One region of the Streptomyces nidicola genome, then DNA from elsewhere that is predicted to be linked to it. Evidence: riboswitches for the same ligand, from Rfam matches in the RefSeq annotation. Region 1 holds a riboswitch; the other holds the start of a gene.
The links. Region 1 has a riboswitch for cyclic di-AMP ahead of ACOKM3_RS08945 (M23 family metallopeptidase). Riboswitches for the same ligand answer to the same signal wherever they lie in the genome.
Positions count from the first base shown of each region.

Region 1 (7,724 bases):
GCCGCGGGTCGGGCCCTGGTGGTGCACACGATGGCCCGCGACACCCCGGCCCTCGCCGTCCTCAGAGAGCGCGGTGTGCCGGTGCACGAGCGGGTCGAGCAGGCGGCGACGGCGCTCGCGGGCGCCGTGCGCCTGGCCGCCACCACGCCGCGCCTGCCACAGGGGCGGACCGCTCCCCCGGCGGCGTACGAGGTCGAGGACGGTGGCTACGAGCGGGTGCGTGAGCTGCTGGCGTCCTACGGAGTCGCGTTCCCCACGGCCGAGTTCGTGACGGACGCGGACGCGGCGGCCGAGGCCGCCTACCGCACGGGCTACCCCTTGGTGCTCAAGGCGATGGGGCTCGCCCACAAGACCGAGGCCGGTGGTGTGGCGCTGCACATCGCGGACGAGGCCGCCCTGCGCACCGCGTTCGCGCGGATGCGGGAGGCCACGGGTGCGGCCCGGTACGCGGTCGAGGCGATGGCCACGCCTCCGTACGCGCGCGAACTCATCGTCGGCGTACGGAAGGACGCGGCGTTCGGTCCGGTCGTCATGGTCGGCGCCGGGGGTGTCACCGCCGAACTGCACGCCGACACGGCGCTGGCGCTCGCCCCGCTCACCCCGGCACGCGCGCGTGCCCTGCTGCTGGAGCTGCGGCACGCGCCGCTGCTGACCGGGTGGCGCGGCGCACCGGCCGTCCACCTGGAGGCGGCCGCGGCGGCGGTGTGCGCGGTGGCCCGGGCCGCCGCGGACCACCCGGAACTGACCGACCTGGAGGTCAACCCGCTGCTTGTGCACCCTGGCGGCGCCATCGCCCTGGACGCACATGCGGTGGTGGCCACATCAAGCGCCACCTGCGGCAAATCAAGCCCCTGCGGCGATTGAGCAGCGGGGTCCGGGGCAGAGCCCCGGGTCGCCAACCACTGTGACCGGAATGCTCGACGGGCTCCCACTTCATCTGGGCGGGAGCCCATCGCGCGTTCAGCCACCCTCAACCGCACCATCACGCGCCCGCCTCCGCGCAGGCGCGCCCGCCGCGTAGAACACCAACCCGATCACCACGAACAGCAGCAGCGGCAGCACCTGGCTCAGCGTGTACGGCAGTCGCTGGCCCGCGAACGACTCGGGCAGCGAGTCCGCCGGGTTGCCCGCCGTGCCGAACCAGCCCACCCCGAAGCCCGGCCAGACGAGCACGATGACGGTGAACGCAACGAAGCCGGTGGCGAGGGCTGACACGATCCAGGCGCCCACCCGGCCGCCGGGCACGGCGTAGGGCCGCTCCTGGTCGGGGTACTTGCGGCGCAGCACGGCGAGGCTCGGGAACGTGATGACGTAGGAGATGAACGTCGTGCTGATGGTCAGGCCGAGGCCCGCCGCGAAGTACTTCTCGCCGTCGCCGCCGGTGAGGTTGAGGGCGACGACGAACAGGATCGAACCGAGCACGGCGGACAGGATGTTGACCCGTACCGGGGTCCCGTGCTTCTCGGAGATGCGGCCCAGCCAGGCCGGCCCCGCGCCGTCCGCGCACGCCACGGCCTGCGCGCGGTGGGCGCCCATCGCCCAGGTGACACCGGAGGTGAGCAGGCCGATGATGAGGCCCGCCGCGGCGATCCCGCCGAACACGGAGCCGAGCCCGGTCAGCGTCACCGTGCCGTCGGCCGCGATGGACCCGCCGTAGACGGTGAAGACGGCCTTGCAGGCGTCGATGAAGCCGCCGAGGCTGCCGATCTCCTGGCTGGGCAGGACGAACAGGATGCCGAGGATGGGGCCTCCGTAGAGGAGCACGGCGGCGAGACCGGAGCGCAGGATCGACAGCGGGATGTCGCGGCGCGGGTTCTTCATCTCCTCGGCGGCCGAGCTGGGCAGTTCGAAGCCTACGTAGTTGAAGATGAGCACCGGGACGAGCGCCACGAAGCCCGCATACGTAGGCGTGAATTCGCCCGCGGGTAGGGCGTGCACGCCATGTTCGGCGGCGTAGACGACGACGGACACGAGGAAGAAGCCGAGCAGCACGACGCGCGCGACGGCGCCGGCGATGGGCACCCACTTGCCGATGCGTACGGACTGCACCACGGCGAGCGCGCCGCCCCAGATGAACACGAACCCGGCGATGTACTTCCAGAAGCCCGGCAGCGGCGTGAAGAACTCCTCCCAGGTGGTCAGCGCGATGATGCACAGGCTGCCGCCCACCCAGACCGGGTTGGATATCCAGTACAGGAGCTGGTTGACGCCGGCGACGAGCCGGCCGAAGGCCAGGCGCGTCCACACGTAAGGGCCGCCCTGCACGGGGAAGGCCGAGCCGAGTTCGGCGACGAGCAGCCCGTAGGGGAGGAAGAAGAGGACCGCCAGGATGACCATCCAGGTCAGCCCCTGCGGGCCCTGGGCGGCGACGGAGCCGATGGTGTCGAGGCCGACGAGCGTGCAGATGAGGAAGAACAGCACGTCCAGCCGGCGCAGATCCTTGCGCAGCCGTGAGCGCTGCTCGCCCCAGCCTTCGGAGAGGTCGGGCTCGTCCCCGGCGGGCGGGGTCGGCGAGAGGGATGGCGCTTGGGTCACGATTGCTCCTGGCGAGAACAGCGAGAACGAACAAGGACGGACGGGACGGACGAGTACGAACGAGGACTGCACTGACGGGCATTGCGGGTCTTGCTCGGGCCGCGCTTACCCCCGACCGACCGACTTATTGACTGAACAGCCAGTCAGTAGTGGAACGTGACGTGACTGTGACCTGTGCGGCGGCGAGCCGTCAAGAGTCCTGCACGTGAACGAGTCGGCACACGGGAACAACTAGGCTTGCGGCGTGACCAGAGTCCGGTTGAGCGTGGCCGAGCGGCGCGAAGAGCTGCTGGGGGCCGCCATCGAGCAGATCGAGGCGCGCGGGGTGGCCGCCGTGCGCATCGCCGACGTGGCATCGGCGCTCGGCGTGAGCAACGCGCTGGTGCTGTACCACTTCTCGACGAAGGAGAAGCTCGTCGCGGCCGCGTTCGCACATGCCGCCGAGAGCGACCTGGCCCATCTGCGCAAGCTGCTCGGCCGCCGCACGACGGCCCTGAAGCGGCTGCGCGCCGCGGTGCGCTGGTACGCGCCGACGGGTCAGGCCAAGGGGTGGCGGCTGTGGATCGAGGGCTGGGCGGCGGCGCTGCGCGAGCCCGCGCTGCGGGAGGTCACGCGGGACCTCGACCGGCAGTGGAAGGCGGCGCTCGCGGAGGTGGTCGCCGAGGGTGTGGCGGCGGGCGAGTTCGCCTGCGCCGACCCGATGGCGGCGGCGCTGCGGCTCACGGCGCTGCTCGACGGGCTCGCCGTGCAGATGACGGCGTACGACGACCGGCGCGCCAGGTCGGCCGTCGTGTCGCGGGCCCGTATGCAGGAGTGGGTGGATGAGGCGCTCGCCCGTGAACTGGGGCTCGAGCGCGCGGAGTTGACCGGGGCGGGGCGCTGACGGGAGGCCGTCAGCGCCACCGCGCCTCGGAGGTTCAACGCGTCAGGACGCCGCCTCCAGGTGCGCCTTCACCGCGTGCGGGTCCACGAAGCCCTTCGCCTGCACCCGGTCGCCGGAGGACTCGCCGCGAAGCCGGCGCCCGATCCACGGCACCAGGAACTCGCGCGCCCAGTGCATGTCGTCGCGCCGCACCTCGAACGTGCCGCGCGGCGGCAGCAGCGGCCACGCCTGCTCGGGGTCGGCCGGCACGTCGATACCCAGCGCCTGACCGGCGCGCAGCGCCACCCGCGTGTGCCCCTCGGGCGACAGGTGGAGGCGGTCGTCGTCCCAGGCCCTGCGGTCCTGGATGGACTTCAGGGACCACAGGTCGAGCATCAGGCAGCCGTGCCGGTCGGCGATCGCCCGCACATGCATGTTGTACGTGGCGATCTTGCCGCGCAGGTGCTTGAGCACGGCCACGTCACGGGTGTCGAAGCCGGTGGCCACCATGACCGTGCCGGCCGCCTCGGTGAGCTGGACCACGGCCTTCTCGAAGCGTTCGGCCACGTCGTCCGGGTCGGTGCCGGGGCGGATGATGTCGTTGCCGCCGGCGACCAGGGTCACCAGGTCGGGGGCGAGCTCGACCGCCTTCGGGACCTGGTCCGCGACGATCTGGTCGAGGAGCTTGCCGCGCACGGCCAGGTTCGCGTACTTGAAGGTGTCCTCGGGGACACGGTCGTCCAGGAGGACTGCGAGCCGGTCGGCCCAGCCCGCGAACTTTCCGTCGGGCCCGGGGTCACCGACTCCTTCGGTGAAGCTGTCGCCCACGGCCGCGTAGGACCGGATCGTGCCGTTGAGTGTCTCCGTGAGTGCTCTCGATTCGTTTGCCACGACCACACATCTTTCACCCTCGACTGTGACCTACGCGACCGTAGCCAGGGGTTGACGCGTGGTGAGATAACCCACTCGCCACCTGGGGAATAAGCGCGGGAACGCGAATGCGGCGCCCGGGGAGCTCTCCGGGCGCCGCATCGGGCGAGCGGTCGCGACCGCTACGAGATGTCTCAGGCGTTCACACCGTGCTCGCTCAGGTACGCGATCGGGTCGATGTCCGAGCCGTAGTCCGCGGTCGTGCGGACCTCGAAGTGCAGGTGCGGTCCGGTCACGTTGCCCGTCGCGCCGGACTTGGCGATCTCCTGGCCGGCCGTCACGGTGTCGCCCTGGGCGACGCCGATCGAGGACAGGTGGCCGTACTGGGAGAAGTGGCCGTCGGCGTGCTCGATGACGACCTCGTTGCCGTACGCGCCGCCCGAGCCGGTCGAGACGACGGTGCCGTCGGCGATCGACTTCACGGAGGTGCCGGTCGGCACCGAGAAGTCGGCGCCGGTGTGGCTGCCGCTGGACCACATGGAGCCGGAGTTGCCGTAGCCCGTGCCCTTGGCGCCGTCGACCGGCGCCACGTAGTCGCCGGAGGCGGTGGTCTTGGCGCTCGCCTGCGTGGCGGTGGCCGCGCCCTCGGAGCCGGAGCCGCTGGCGGCCGCGCCACCGATGGTGAGCTTGACGCCGATCTTGAGGTGGTCCGCGTCGGAGCCGACGGCGTCCTTGTTGTCCTCGTAGAGCTTCTTCCAGCCGCCGTCGACGTCCTGCGCCTTGGCGATCTTCGAGAGCGTGTCACCGGCCTTGACGGTGTACGTCGTGGCGTCGGCGGCGGGGGCGGACGTCGCGGCCTGCGCACCGGTGGCGCCCATCAGCGGCAGCGCGAGCGCGGCTCCACCGGCGGAGGCGACGGCGGCGACACGGGCGATGCGCTGGGAGGTCGAAAGGCGGTGCTTTCCCTTTGCGGGCATGCTGAATTTCCTCTCCGTCGCCTACGAGGTGAGCTGTCGGGTTCGGGCTGGAGATGCCCGGCCGCGCCCGGGGTACGGGCACGGCTTCACCCCAAGCCGCTTCGGGAAATCCCCTACGCGGCGTCTTGCGTGTGGGTCCCCCGCTCCTGCCGTGACGGGTAGTCGAAAGGAATCCGGGCGGCGGCAGGACTAGGCGTTCCGACCGGATTGATTGGTGACCGTAGGCGAACGGCAATGGCGACGACAAACCCCGAATTCATCTGCGGTGCCAATTCCTTGGGATCCTGAGGCTTCCCGGTGTAACCCTCCGTCGACATTCGCCGCTTTACCAACGCCATACCTTCGGGGATTACTGGGGCGGCAATCCCGGCCGCCCGCCACACAGCGTCACGAACATGAAGCCGGTCACGCACACGCCCACAAGCCCCTTCGATCCATGCACAGTTGGCACGGATCAGGGCGAATCGGATAGATGGTTGCCTGTGGAACCGATGTCGTATCGTCAGGAGCGCGCCCGCCGGCGACCCAACGCCGGTGCACCGATTGGGAGGAGCCCCTGTGACGCAGCACGCACCGTCCACCGAGCCCGAGCTGACCGGAGTGCGCAACTTCCGAGATGTGGGCGGCCTGCCCACCGTGGACGGCCGGCGCGTGCGCCAGGGCGTACTGTTCCGCAGCGGTCACCTCGCCCACGCCACGGCCGAGGACTCGGCCTTCCTCTCCTCCCTCGGCCTGCACACGGTCTTCGACTTCCGCAACTCCGCGGACCAGAAGCTGGAGGGCGCGGACGTCGAACTGCCCGGCGTGCGCAATCTGAACCTGCCGCTCAACGACCCGGCCGACGGCGCCGAATTCTGGACCATGGTCCGCGACGGCAACATCGACCAGCTGCGCCAGATCCTCTCCGAGGGCCGCGCGGCGAACCGGCTCGTCGAGTCCTACCGCACCATGATCAAGGAGCGCACCGCCGAGCACAGCCGCGTGCTGCACTCCCTCGCCGACGACAGCCTCCCCGCGCTGATGCACTGCGCGGCGGGCAAGGACCGCGCGGGCCTGTCGATCGCGGTGACACTGCTCGCGGTGGGCGTGGAGCGCGACGCCATCGAGGCGGACTACCTCAAGTCCAACGAGAAGCACCGCCGCTACAACGTGCGCCGCACCGCCACCGCGAAGGACGCCTACTCCCCCGAGATCATGGAGCTGCTCAGCCCGCTCTTCGACGCCCGCATCGAGTACCTCAACGCGGGCCTCGAGACGATCGACGAACTGTGGGGCAGCACCGACCGCTACCTCGAAGAGGGCCTGAAGCTCACCTCGGCGACGCGGGAGCGGCTGCGCGAGCGCCTTCTCGACTGAGGTCCGGCACCTGAGGCCCCCGGCGCCTGAGGCCCGGCACCTGAGGCCCCGGCACCGCCTTCTCGACCGAGGCCGGGGCCCGGGCCTGAGCCGCAGCCCCGAACCTCGGCCCCGTGTCCGACGTCACCCCTCCCTGTCGCGAAGTGCCGCGCGGGCAGGGAGGGTTACGGCGAGCAGCCCGAGGCACACCGCGCTCGCGGCGAACGTGCCGTACAGCAGCGGCGGTATGTACGGGGACTCCCCCGTCATGCCGCGCATCATCGGCGTCAGCGTGATCAGCGCGATGGCGGTGCCGAGCGCCACCCCCGCCGCCGACACCAGCAGGCTCTCCCAACGCAGCATCCGCAGCACCTGGCGGCGCGTGGAGCCGACGAGGCGGAGCACCGTCAGTTCGCGACGGCGGTCCAGGACCGTCATCACCAGGGTGTTGACCGCGGCGACGGCGGCGAAGCCGCCCAGGACCGCGGCCATCATGTAGTTGGACCAGGCGCCGAGTTCGCTGTCCGCGCTCTGCGCGACGGCATAGCCCGAGGCGTCGGTGACCTTGCCCAGTGCGGCGAGCGGCCCGACGTCGCCGCCGCGCACCAGCAGCGTGCCGTCGAAGCCCGAGGTGACGTGGCCGGCCAGGGACGCGCGGTCCATGGTCACCGCCGCAAGGCCGAGGCCCCGGCCGTAGACCGCGGCGACCTCCGGGCGGGCCTTCGTGCCGTCGGGAAGGTAGAGCGGCAGCCTGTCGCCGACCTGCACCTTCGCCGCCGTGGCAAGCGTCTTGTCGATGGCGATGCGGCCCGCGCCCACGCGGTCCAGGCTGCCGCCGCGCACATCCAGGTCCTGCACCTTGGCCAGCTCGGCGCCGGAGCCCGAGATGCCCTGCGTCGCCGTTGCCTGCAACGACGTCTCGCCGCCCGAGTCGACCGGCACGAGCACCTGCGTCTCGAGCAGGCTCACGGCCGCGTCCACGCCGGGAGCGCGGGCCGCCCGGTCGGCGGCGCCCGTGGGCAGTCCCGCCGGGTCGGTGACGACGTGGTCCGCCGTGATGCCCTCGCGCAACTGGTCCGCGGAGACCTTGCTCTCGCTCGTGTGCATGAACACCAGCGTCGAGGCGAAGGCCATCGCCAGCACGA
Region 1 is NZ_JBNBPI010000001.1:1,903,276-1,910,999, forward strand. Features, by position in the region: gene ACOKM3_RS08925 (acetate--CoA ligase family protein) at 1-864, shown strand, start outside; gene ACOKM3_RS08930 (APC family permease) at 961-2,535, opposite strand; gene ACOKM3_RS08935 (TetR family transcriptional regulator C-terminal domain-containing protein) at 2,780-3,418, shown strand; gene ACOKM3_RS08940 (SGNH/GDSL hydrolase family protein) at 3,461-4,243, opposite strand; gene ACOKM3_RS08945 (M23 family metallopeptidase) at 4,462-5,244, opposite strand; cyclic di-AMP (ydaO/yuaA leader) riboswitch at 5,248-5,419, opposite strand; gene ACOKM3_RS08950 (tyrosine-protein phosphatase) at 5,803-6,600, shown strand; gene ACOKM3_RS08955 (FtsX-like permease family protein) at 6,724-7,724, opposite strand, start outside.

Region 2 (7,724 bases), 920 kb from region 1:
GCGGCCGATCTCGGTAAGCAGCTCGACGCCGCCAAGAGCGACGCCCCACACACCGTGGACGAACAGGGCATGTGGGGCGTTCTCCGCTATGTGCAGGACAAGGGCGAGGCGGAGGAGGTCGCGGACTACGTCGACCCCGAGGCGGACCTCGCTCCCGACCCCGTTCCTGACCCGCTTCCGCGTTCCTAGATCGGGCCCGCCGTCGCCGCCACCGTCTTCGGCAGCGACACGCCCGAACCGTCTCGGCGCGGGTCCATCTCGGGCAGCTCGGCCGGCGTGCCGTTCTTCTGCGCCGCACGCGCGGGTGCCGGGCCGGCCCAGGCCAGGCTCAGGCAGTCCTCGCCCTTCAGGAAGCGCTGGCAGCGGACGCCGCCCGTGGCACGACCCTTCCTCGGGTACTGGTCGAACGGCGTGAGCTTGGCCGTCGTCTGCACCGAGTCGTCCAGCGTGCCGCGCGAGCCGGCCACGGTGAACACCACCGCGTCGACCGCCGGGTCGATCGTGGTGAACGAGATGACCTTCGCTCCTGTCGCCAGCTTCACGCCGGACATGCCGCCCGCCGCGCGGCCCTGCGGGCGCACGATGGAGGCCTGGAAGCGCAGCAGCTGTGCGTCGTCCGTGATGAAGACCAGGTCTTCCTCACCGGTGCGCAGCTCCGCGGCGCCGACGATGCGGTCACCGTCCTTGAGGGTGATGACCTCCAGCTCCTCCTTGTGGGACGGATAGTCGGGCACCACGCGCTTCACGATGCCCTGTTCGGTGCCGATCGCCAGGCCGGGCGAGGACTCGTCCAGGGTCATGAGACACACGACCGTCTCGTCCGCCTCCAGGGAGGAGAGGAACTCGGCGACCGGGGCGCCTCCCGAGAGGTTCGGCGCGGAGGCCGAGTCCGGGAGTTGCGGCAGGTCGACCACGTTCAGGCGCAGCAGGCGTCCTGCGGACGTGACGACGCCGATCTCGCCGCGAGCCGTCGCGGGGACCGAGGAGACGATCACGTCGTGCTTCGTGCGCTTGGTGCCTTCACCTTCGGTGAAGGGATCGCCGTTCGCCGTACGGGCGAGCAGCCCGGTCGAGGAGAGCAGCACGCGGCACGGGTCGTCGGCGACCTGGAGCGGAACCGCCGACACCGGGGCGCCCGCCGACTCCAGGAGTACCGTGCGCCGGTCGTCGCCGAACTTCTTCGCCACGGCGGCCAGTTCGGAGGAGACCAGCTTGCGCAGCTCGGAGTCGGAATCGAGGATGCCGGTCAGCTCGTCGATCTCGCCGTTGAGCTTGTCGCGCTCCGCGTCCAGCTCGATGCGGTCGAACTTGGTGAGGCGGCGCAGCGGCGTGTCCAGGATGTACTGCGTCTGGATCTCGCTCAGCGAGAAGCGCTCGATCAGGCGCTCCTTGGCCTGCGCGCTGTTGTCGCTGGAGCGGATGATGCGGATGACCTCGTCGATGTCCACCAGGGCGACGAGGAGGCCCTCCACCAGATGGAGGCGGTCCTGCTTCTTGCTGCGGCGGAACTCGCTGCGGCGGCGCACCACGTCGAAGCGGTGGTCCAGGTAGACCTCGAGGAGCTCCTTGAGGCCGAGGGTGAGCGGCTGACCGTCCACCAGCGCCACGTTGTTGATGCCGAAGGACTCCTCCATGGCCGTCAGCTTGTAGAGCTGCTCCAGGACGGCCTCCGGCACGAAGCCGTTCTTGATCTCGATGACCAGGCGCAGGCCGTGCTCGCGGTCCGTGAGGTCCTTGACGTCGGCGATGCCCTGGAGCTTCTTGGAACCGACCAGTTCCTTGATCTTCGAGATGACCTTCTCGGGGCCGACCGCGAAGGGCAGCTCGGTGACGACGAGGCCCTTGCGGCGCGCCGTCACGTTCTCCACGGAGACCGTCGAGCGGATCTTGAACGTGCCGCGGCCCGTCTCGTACGCGTCCCTGATGCCGGACAGGCCGACGATCCGGCCGCCCGTCGGGAGGTCGGGCCCCGGAACGTACTTCATGAGCGTGTCGAGGTCGGCGCCCGGGTGCCGGATCAAGTGCCGCGCGGCGGCGATCACTTCACCCAGGTTGTGCGGCGCCATGTTCGTCGCCATGCCGACCGCGATGCCCGACGCGCCGTTCACCAGCAGGTTCGGGTACGCCGCCGGGAGGACGATCGGCTCCTGCTCCTGGCCGTCGTAGTTCGCGACGAAGTCGACCGTGTTCTCGTCGATCGACTCGGTCATGAGGGACGCGGCGGCGTCCGGGCGGCACTCGGTGTAACGCATGGCGGCGGGGCGGTCGTCATTGCCCAGGGAGCCGAAGTTCCCGTGCCCGTCCACCAGCGGGACGCGCATGGAGAACGGCTGGGCGAGGCGCACCAGTGCGTCGTAGATCGACGAGTCGCCATGGGGGTGCAACTTACCCATGACCTCGCCGACGACGCGGGCGCACTTCACGAAGCCGCGCTCGGGGCGCAGGCCCATCTCGTTCATCTGGTAGACGATCCGACGGTGGACGGGCTTCATCCCGTCGCGGGCGTCGGGCAGGGCGCGTGAGTAGATGACCGAGTACGCGTACTCCAGGTAGGAGCCCTGCATTTCGTCGACCACGTCGACGTCGAGGATCTTCTCCTCGAAGTCGTCGGGCGGCGGGGTCTTCGTGCTGCGGCGGGCCATCGCTGCTGCGGCTCCTTCACCTACAAGAACGGTTACATGAACGGGAACTGTCGCGGACCATTGTGGACCGCCGCACTGACAACGCCGCTCGCGGCCCTTCAGTACCGGGTGTCGCGCGGCCCCGAGAGGGCCGACTGCTCGCTCACGGCGTAGCCCCGGCGGGAACTTCGCCAGGTGCCAGCACGCTTGCATACAGTGGCAGCACTCGCAGCAGTTCAGTGTTCCAGGACTTGGTTCCATGACCTGGTTCCAGGACCTGCCGCAGTCCAGAGCTCACCGCGAATTCGCGTTGCACCGCGATCGAAGGGACGTACATGCCCATGGGTCACACGGCCACCGCCGAGGCCGGCTCCGGCGGCCTGACAGCGACCGAGCACCGGCTGGCCAACGGCCTGCGCGTGGTGCTCTCCGAGGATCACCTGACCCCGGTCGCGGCGGTCTGCCTCTGGTACGACGTCGGCTCGCGCCACGAGGTCAAGGGCCGTACGGGCCTGGCTCACCTCTTCGAGCACCTGATGTTCCAGGGCTCGAAGCAGGTGCACGGCAACGGGCACTTCGAGTTCGTCCAGGGCGCGGGCGGCTCGCTCAACGGTACGACGAGCTTCGAGCGCACCAACTACTTCGAGACCATGCCCGCCCACCAGCTGGAGCTCGCGCTGTGGCTGGAGGCCGACCGCATGGGCTCGCTCCTCACGGCCCTTGACGACGAGTCGATGGAGAACCAGCGGGACGTCGTGAAGAACGAGCGGCGCCAGCGTTACGACAACGTGCCCTACGGCACGGCGTTCGAGAAGCTGACCGCCCTCATGTACCCCGAGGGGCACCCGTACCACCACACGCCCATCGGCTCCATGGCCGACCTGGACGCGGCCACCCTCGAAGACGCGCGGAACTTCTTCCGCACTTACTACGCGCCCAACAACGCGGTGCTGTCGATCGTCGGCGACATCGACCCGGAGCAGACGCTGGCCTGGGTCGAGCGGTACTTCGGCTCGATCCCCGGCCATGACGGCAAGCCCGCCCCGCGCGACGGTGCCCTCCCGGAGGTCATCGGCGAGCAGCAGCGCGAGGTCGTCGAGGAGGAGGTCCCGGCGCGCGCCCTGATGTCGGCCTACCGGCTCCCGCAGGACGGCACGCGCGCGTGCGACGCCGCCGACCTCGCCCTCACCGTCCTCGGCGGCGGCGAGTCCTCGCGCCTGTACAACCGGCTCGTACGCCGTGACCGCACCGCCGTGGCGGCCGGTTTCGGTCTGCTGCGCCTCGCCGGAGCGCCCTCCCTGGGCTGGCTGGACGTGAAGACCTCCGGAGACGTCGAGGTGCCGGTCATCGAGGCCGCCGTCGACGAGGAGCTCGCCCGGTTCGCCGAGGAGGGCCCGAGCCCCGAGGAAATGGAGCGCGCCCAGGCGCAGTTGGAGCGCGAGTGGCTGGACCGCCTGGGCACGGTCTCGGGGCGCGCCGACGAGCTGTGCCGCTACGCCGTCCTGTTCGGCGACCCGCAGCTCGCCCTGACCGCCGTGGGGCGCGTCCTGGACGTGACCGCCGAGGAGGTCCAGGAGATCGCCAAGGCGCGCCTGCGTCCCGACAACCGCGCGTCCCTCGTGTACGAGCCGACCGCGCCCGCCGACACCGAGAACGCCGAGATCGCCGAGGAGGCGGGCCAGTGACCGAGCAGCTCGCGAACATGGACTTCCACCCGCGGCCGCAGGCGGGGGAGCCCAAGCCCTGGGCGTTCCCGGCCCCGGAGCGCGGCGCGCTCCCCAACGGCCTGACGGTGCTGCGCTGCCACCGGCCGGGACAGCAGGTCATCGCCGTGGAGGTGCACCTGGACGCACCGCTTGACGCGGAACCGAAGGGCCTCGACGGCGTCTCGACGATCATGGCGCGTGCCTTCAACGAAGGCACGGACAAGCACTCCGCCGAGGAGTTCGCCGCCGAGCTGGAGCGCTGCGGCGCCACGATGGACGCGCACGCCGACCACCCCGGCGTCCGTGCCTCCCTCGAAGTGCCGGCCTCCCGCCTCTCCAAGGGCCTCGCCCTCCTGGCCGACGCGCTGCGGGCCCCCGCCTTCGACGACAGCGAGATCGAGCGGCTCGTCCGCAACCGCCTGGACGAGATCCCGCACGAGGCCGCCAACCCGGCCCGGCGCGCCGCCAAGGAGCTCTCCAAGCAGCTCTTCCCTGCCGACGCGCGTATGTCGCGCCCGCGCCAGGGCACCGAGGAGACCGTCTCGGCCATCGACGCGGCGGCCGTGCGCGCCTTCTACGACCGGCACGTACGCCCCGCCACCGCCACGGCCGTCGTCGTGGGTGACCTGAGGGGCATCGACCTGGACGCCCTCCTCGCCGACACGCTCGGCGCCTGGACCGGCGACACCGCCGAGCCGCGCCCCGTGCCGCCGGTCGTCGCCGACGACACCGGCCGCGTGATCATCGTGGACCGTCCCGGTGCCGTGCAGACGCAGTTGCTCATGGGCCGGGTCGGACCGGACAAGCACGACCGTGTGTGGGCCGCGCAGATCCTCGGCACGTACTGCCTGGGCGGCACCCTCACGTCGCGCCTGGACCGCGTCCTGCGCGAGGAGAAGGGCTACACCTACGGAGTGCGCTCCTTCGCCCAGGTGCTGCGCTCCGCGCCCGACGGCAGCGGCGCCGCGATGCTCGCCATCAGCGGCTCGGTGGACACTCCGAACACCGGGCCCGCGCTCGACGACCTGTGGAAGGTCCTGCGCACGCTGGCGGCCGAGGGGCTCACGGATGCCGAACGGGACACCGCCGTACAGAACTTGGTGGGCGTGGCCCCGCTGAAGTTCGAGACCGCGGCGGCTGTCGCGAGCACCCTCGCCGACCAGGTCGAGCAGCACCTGCCGGACGACTTCCAGGCGCAAGTGTACCGGCAACTGGCCGCCACGGGCACCGTGGAGGCCACGGCCGCCGTCGTGAGCGCGTTCCCGGCGGGCCGCCTGGTGACGATCCTGGTGGGTGACGCCGCGCAGATCGAGGAGCCGGTCAAGGCGCTCGGCATCGGCGAGGTCACGGTGGTCGAGAGCTGAGCTCGTCTCCCGCGGCACACCACGAAGCCCCGGCGCCGGCATCGGCGGCCGGGGCTTCGTGGCGTCCGTCACGGTCGTCTTCAATCACCACACGCTCGCAAATGTCCGAATTGATGTGGTGGTTGCCTGTCTGCCCTGTGGCGTGCACTACAAAAGCCGGGTTCTGTTTGTCGATCCAAAGACGCCCCGCTTAGCGTTCCCTCCGGCTGTCCGCCAGACGTACGTCGCGCCCGCGACACCGGACAGTCATCGCCGAGTCCCCATGGTGCGAGCCAGGGGAGCCGGGGACCCACCGAAGTCCCTGGGGTGAATCGGGCGCTCTTCCCGTAAGGGGAGGGGGCCTGTAGGAGACCTTCCTGCTCCGAACCCGTCAGCTAACCCGGTAGGCGAGAAGGAAGGAAAGGACCAGCCACTTCATGGCGTTCACCCGTGCCACCGGGAAGCACCGCCGTCCCAGCCGCCTGACGCGTACCACCGCTCAGGTCGCCGGCGTCGCCGCGATCACCACGACGGGCGTGGTGGGCGGCCTCGCCGCCCCCGCACTCGCCGCCGACACCGCGGTAGCCCCGCACGACGGCCTCACGCAGGCCGTGGCCATCGGCGACTCCCTGGCCGAGCAGATCGACGCGCAGGCCACCGCGCAGCAGAAGGCCGCCGCCAAGGCGAAGGCCGAGGCCGAGGCCAAGAAGAAGGCCGCGGAGGCCAAGCGCAAGGCCGAGGCGGAGGCCAAGAAGCGGGCCGCCGAGAAGGCCGAGAAGGAGCGCGAGGCCAAGGAGCGCGCCGCCCGCGAGGCCGAGCGCAAGCGCCTGAACAGCTTCGTGTCGCCGATCTCCGGCTCGTACGTCTCCACGGCCTACCAGGCCGGCAGCGGACTGTGGTCCTCCGGCAGCCACACCGGCATCGACTTCCACGCCTCCAGCGGCACTTCGGTGCACGCGGTCGGCATGGGCACCGTCGTCGAGGCCGGCTGGGGCGGCGCGTACGGCAACAACGTCGTGATCAAGATGAAGGACGGTACGTACACCCAGTACGGTCACATGTCCTCGATCGGCGTCTCCGTCGGCCAGGACGTCACCCCCGGCCAGCAGATCGGCCTCTCCGGAGCCACCGGCAACGTCACGGGCCCGCACCTCCACTTCGAGGCCCGCACCGGCCCCGACTACGGCTCGGACATCGACCCCGTCGCGTACCTGCGCCAGCACGGTGTGAACGTCTGACCCGTCAGCCACACTCCACGAAAGCCCCGGCTCACCGAGCCGGGGCTTTCGCGTGTGCGGGTCTGCACTGTCCAAAAAATATCCCTGGATTCAGTTCCCTCGTCGGAAATTCAAGCCCGGTGGAATAGAGTCACCGGGTAAACGTTCCGGCCACGTGTCATTCGCGCTTGACCGGGCGTCAATCGGCCGCGTATCGCGGGCATTGAGGCGGAGGTCGAGTCATGCGCATTCCCGCGCAGTCGGTATGCACAGCGATCCGTGACGACATCGTCGCCGGCGTCTACGAGCGCGGCGGCAGGCTCACCGAGGAACTGCTCGCGCGTCGCTACGGGGTCTCGCGCGTGCCCGTCCGTGAGGCGCTGCGCACCCTGGAGGCGGAGGGGTTCGTCGTCACGCGCAGGCACGCGGGCGCGTGCGTGGCCGAACCCACCGAGCGGGAGGCGGCCGACCTCCTGGAGATCCGCATGCTGCTCGAACCCATGGGCGCCGCCCGCGCCGCGCAGCGCCGCACCGAGGCCCACCTCAAGGTGCTGCGTGGCCTGGTCAGGCTGGGTCAGGAGCGCTCCCGACGGGGCCAGAGCGAGGATCTGCGCTCCCTCGGCAGCTGGTTCCACGAGACGCTCGCGCAGGCCTCCGGCAGTCCCGGCCTGATCACCCTGCTCACCCAGCTCCGCCACAAGATCGCCTGGATGTACGCCGTGGAGAGCCCGGCCCGGCCGGCCGAGTCCTGGGCCGAGCACGGCGCCATCGTCGACGCCGTGGCGCGCGGCGACGCGGAGCGTGCCCGCGCCCTGGCCACCCTGCACGCGGAGCGTG
Region 2 is NZ_JBNBPI010000001.1:2,818,726-2,826,449, reverse strand. Features, by position in the region: gene ACOKM3_RS12810 (CobW family GTP-binding protein) at 1-189, shown strand, start outside; gene ACOKM3_RS12805 (DNA gyrase/topoisomerase IV subunit A) at 186-2,642, opposite strand; gene ACOKM3_RS12800 (M16 family metallopeptidase) at 2,963-4,306, shown strand; gene ACOKM3_RS12795 (M16 family metallopeptidase) at 4,324-5,691, shown strand; cyclic di-AMP (ydaO/yuaA leader) riboswitch at 5,932-6,095, shown strand; gene ACOKM3_RS12790 (M23 family metallopeptidase) at 6,108-6,908, shown strand; gene ACOKM3_RS12785 (GntR family transcriptional regulator) at 7,130-7,724, shown strand, end outside.
Region 2: it holds a riboswitch for cyclic di-AMP, as region 1 does, so the genes downstream of both, ACOKM3_RS12790 (M23 family metallopeptidase) here and ACOKM3_RS08945 (M23 family metallopeptidase) in region 1, are expected to answer to the same signal.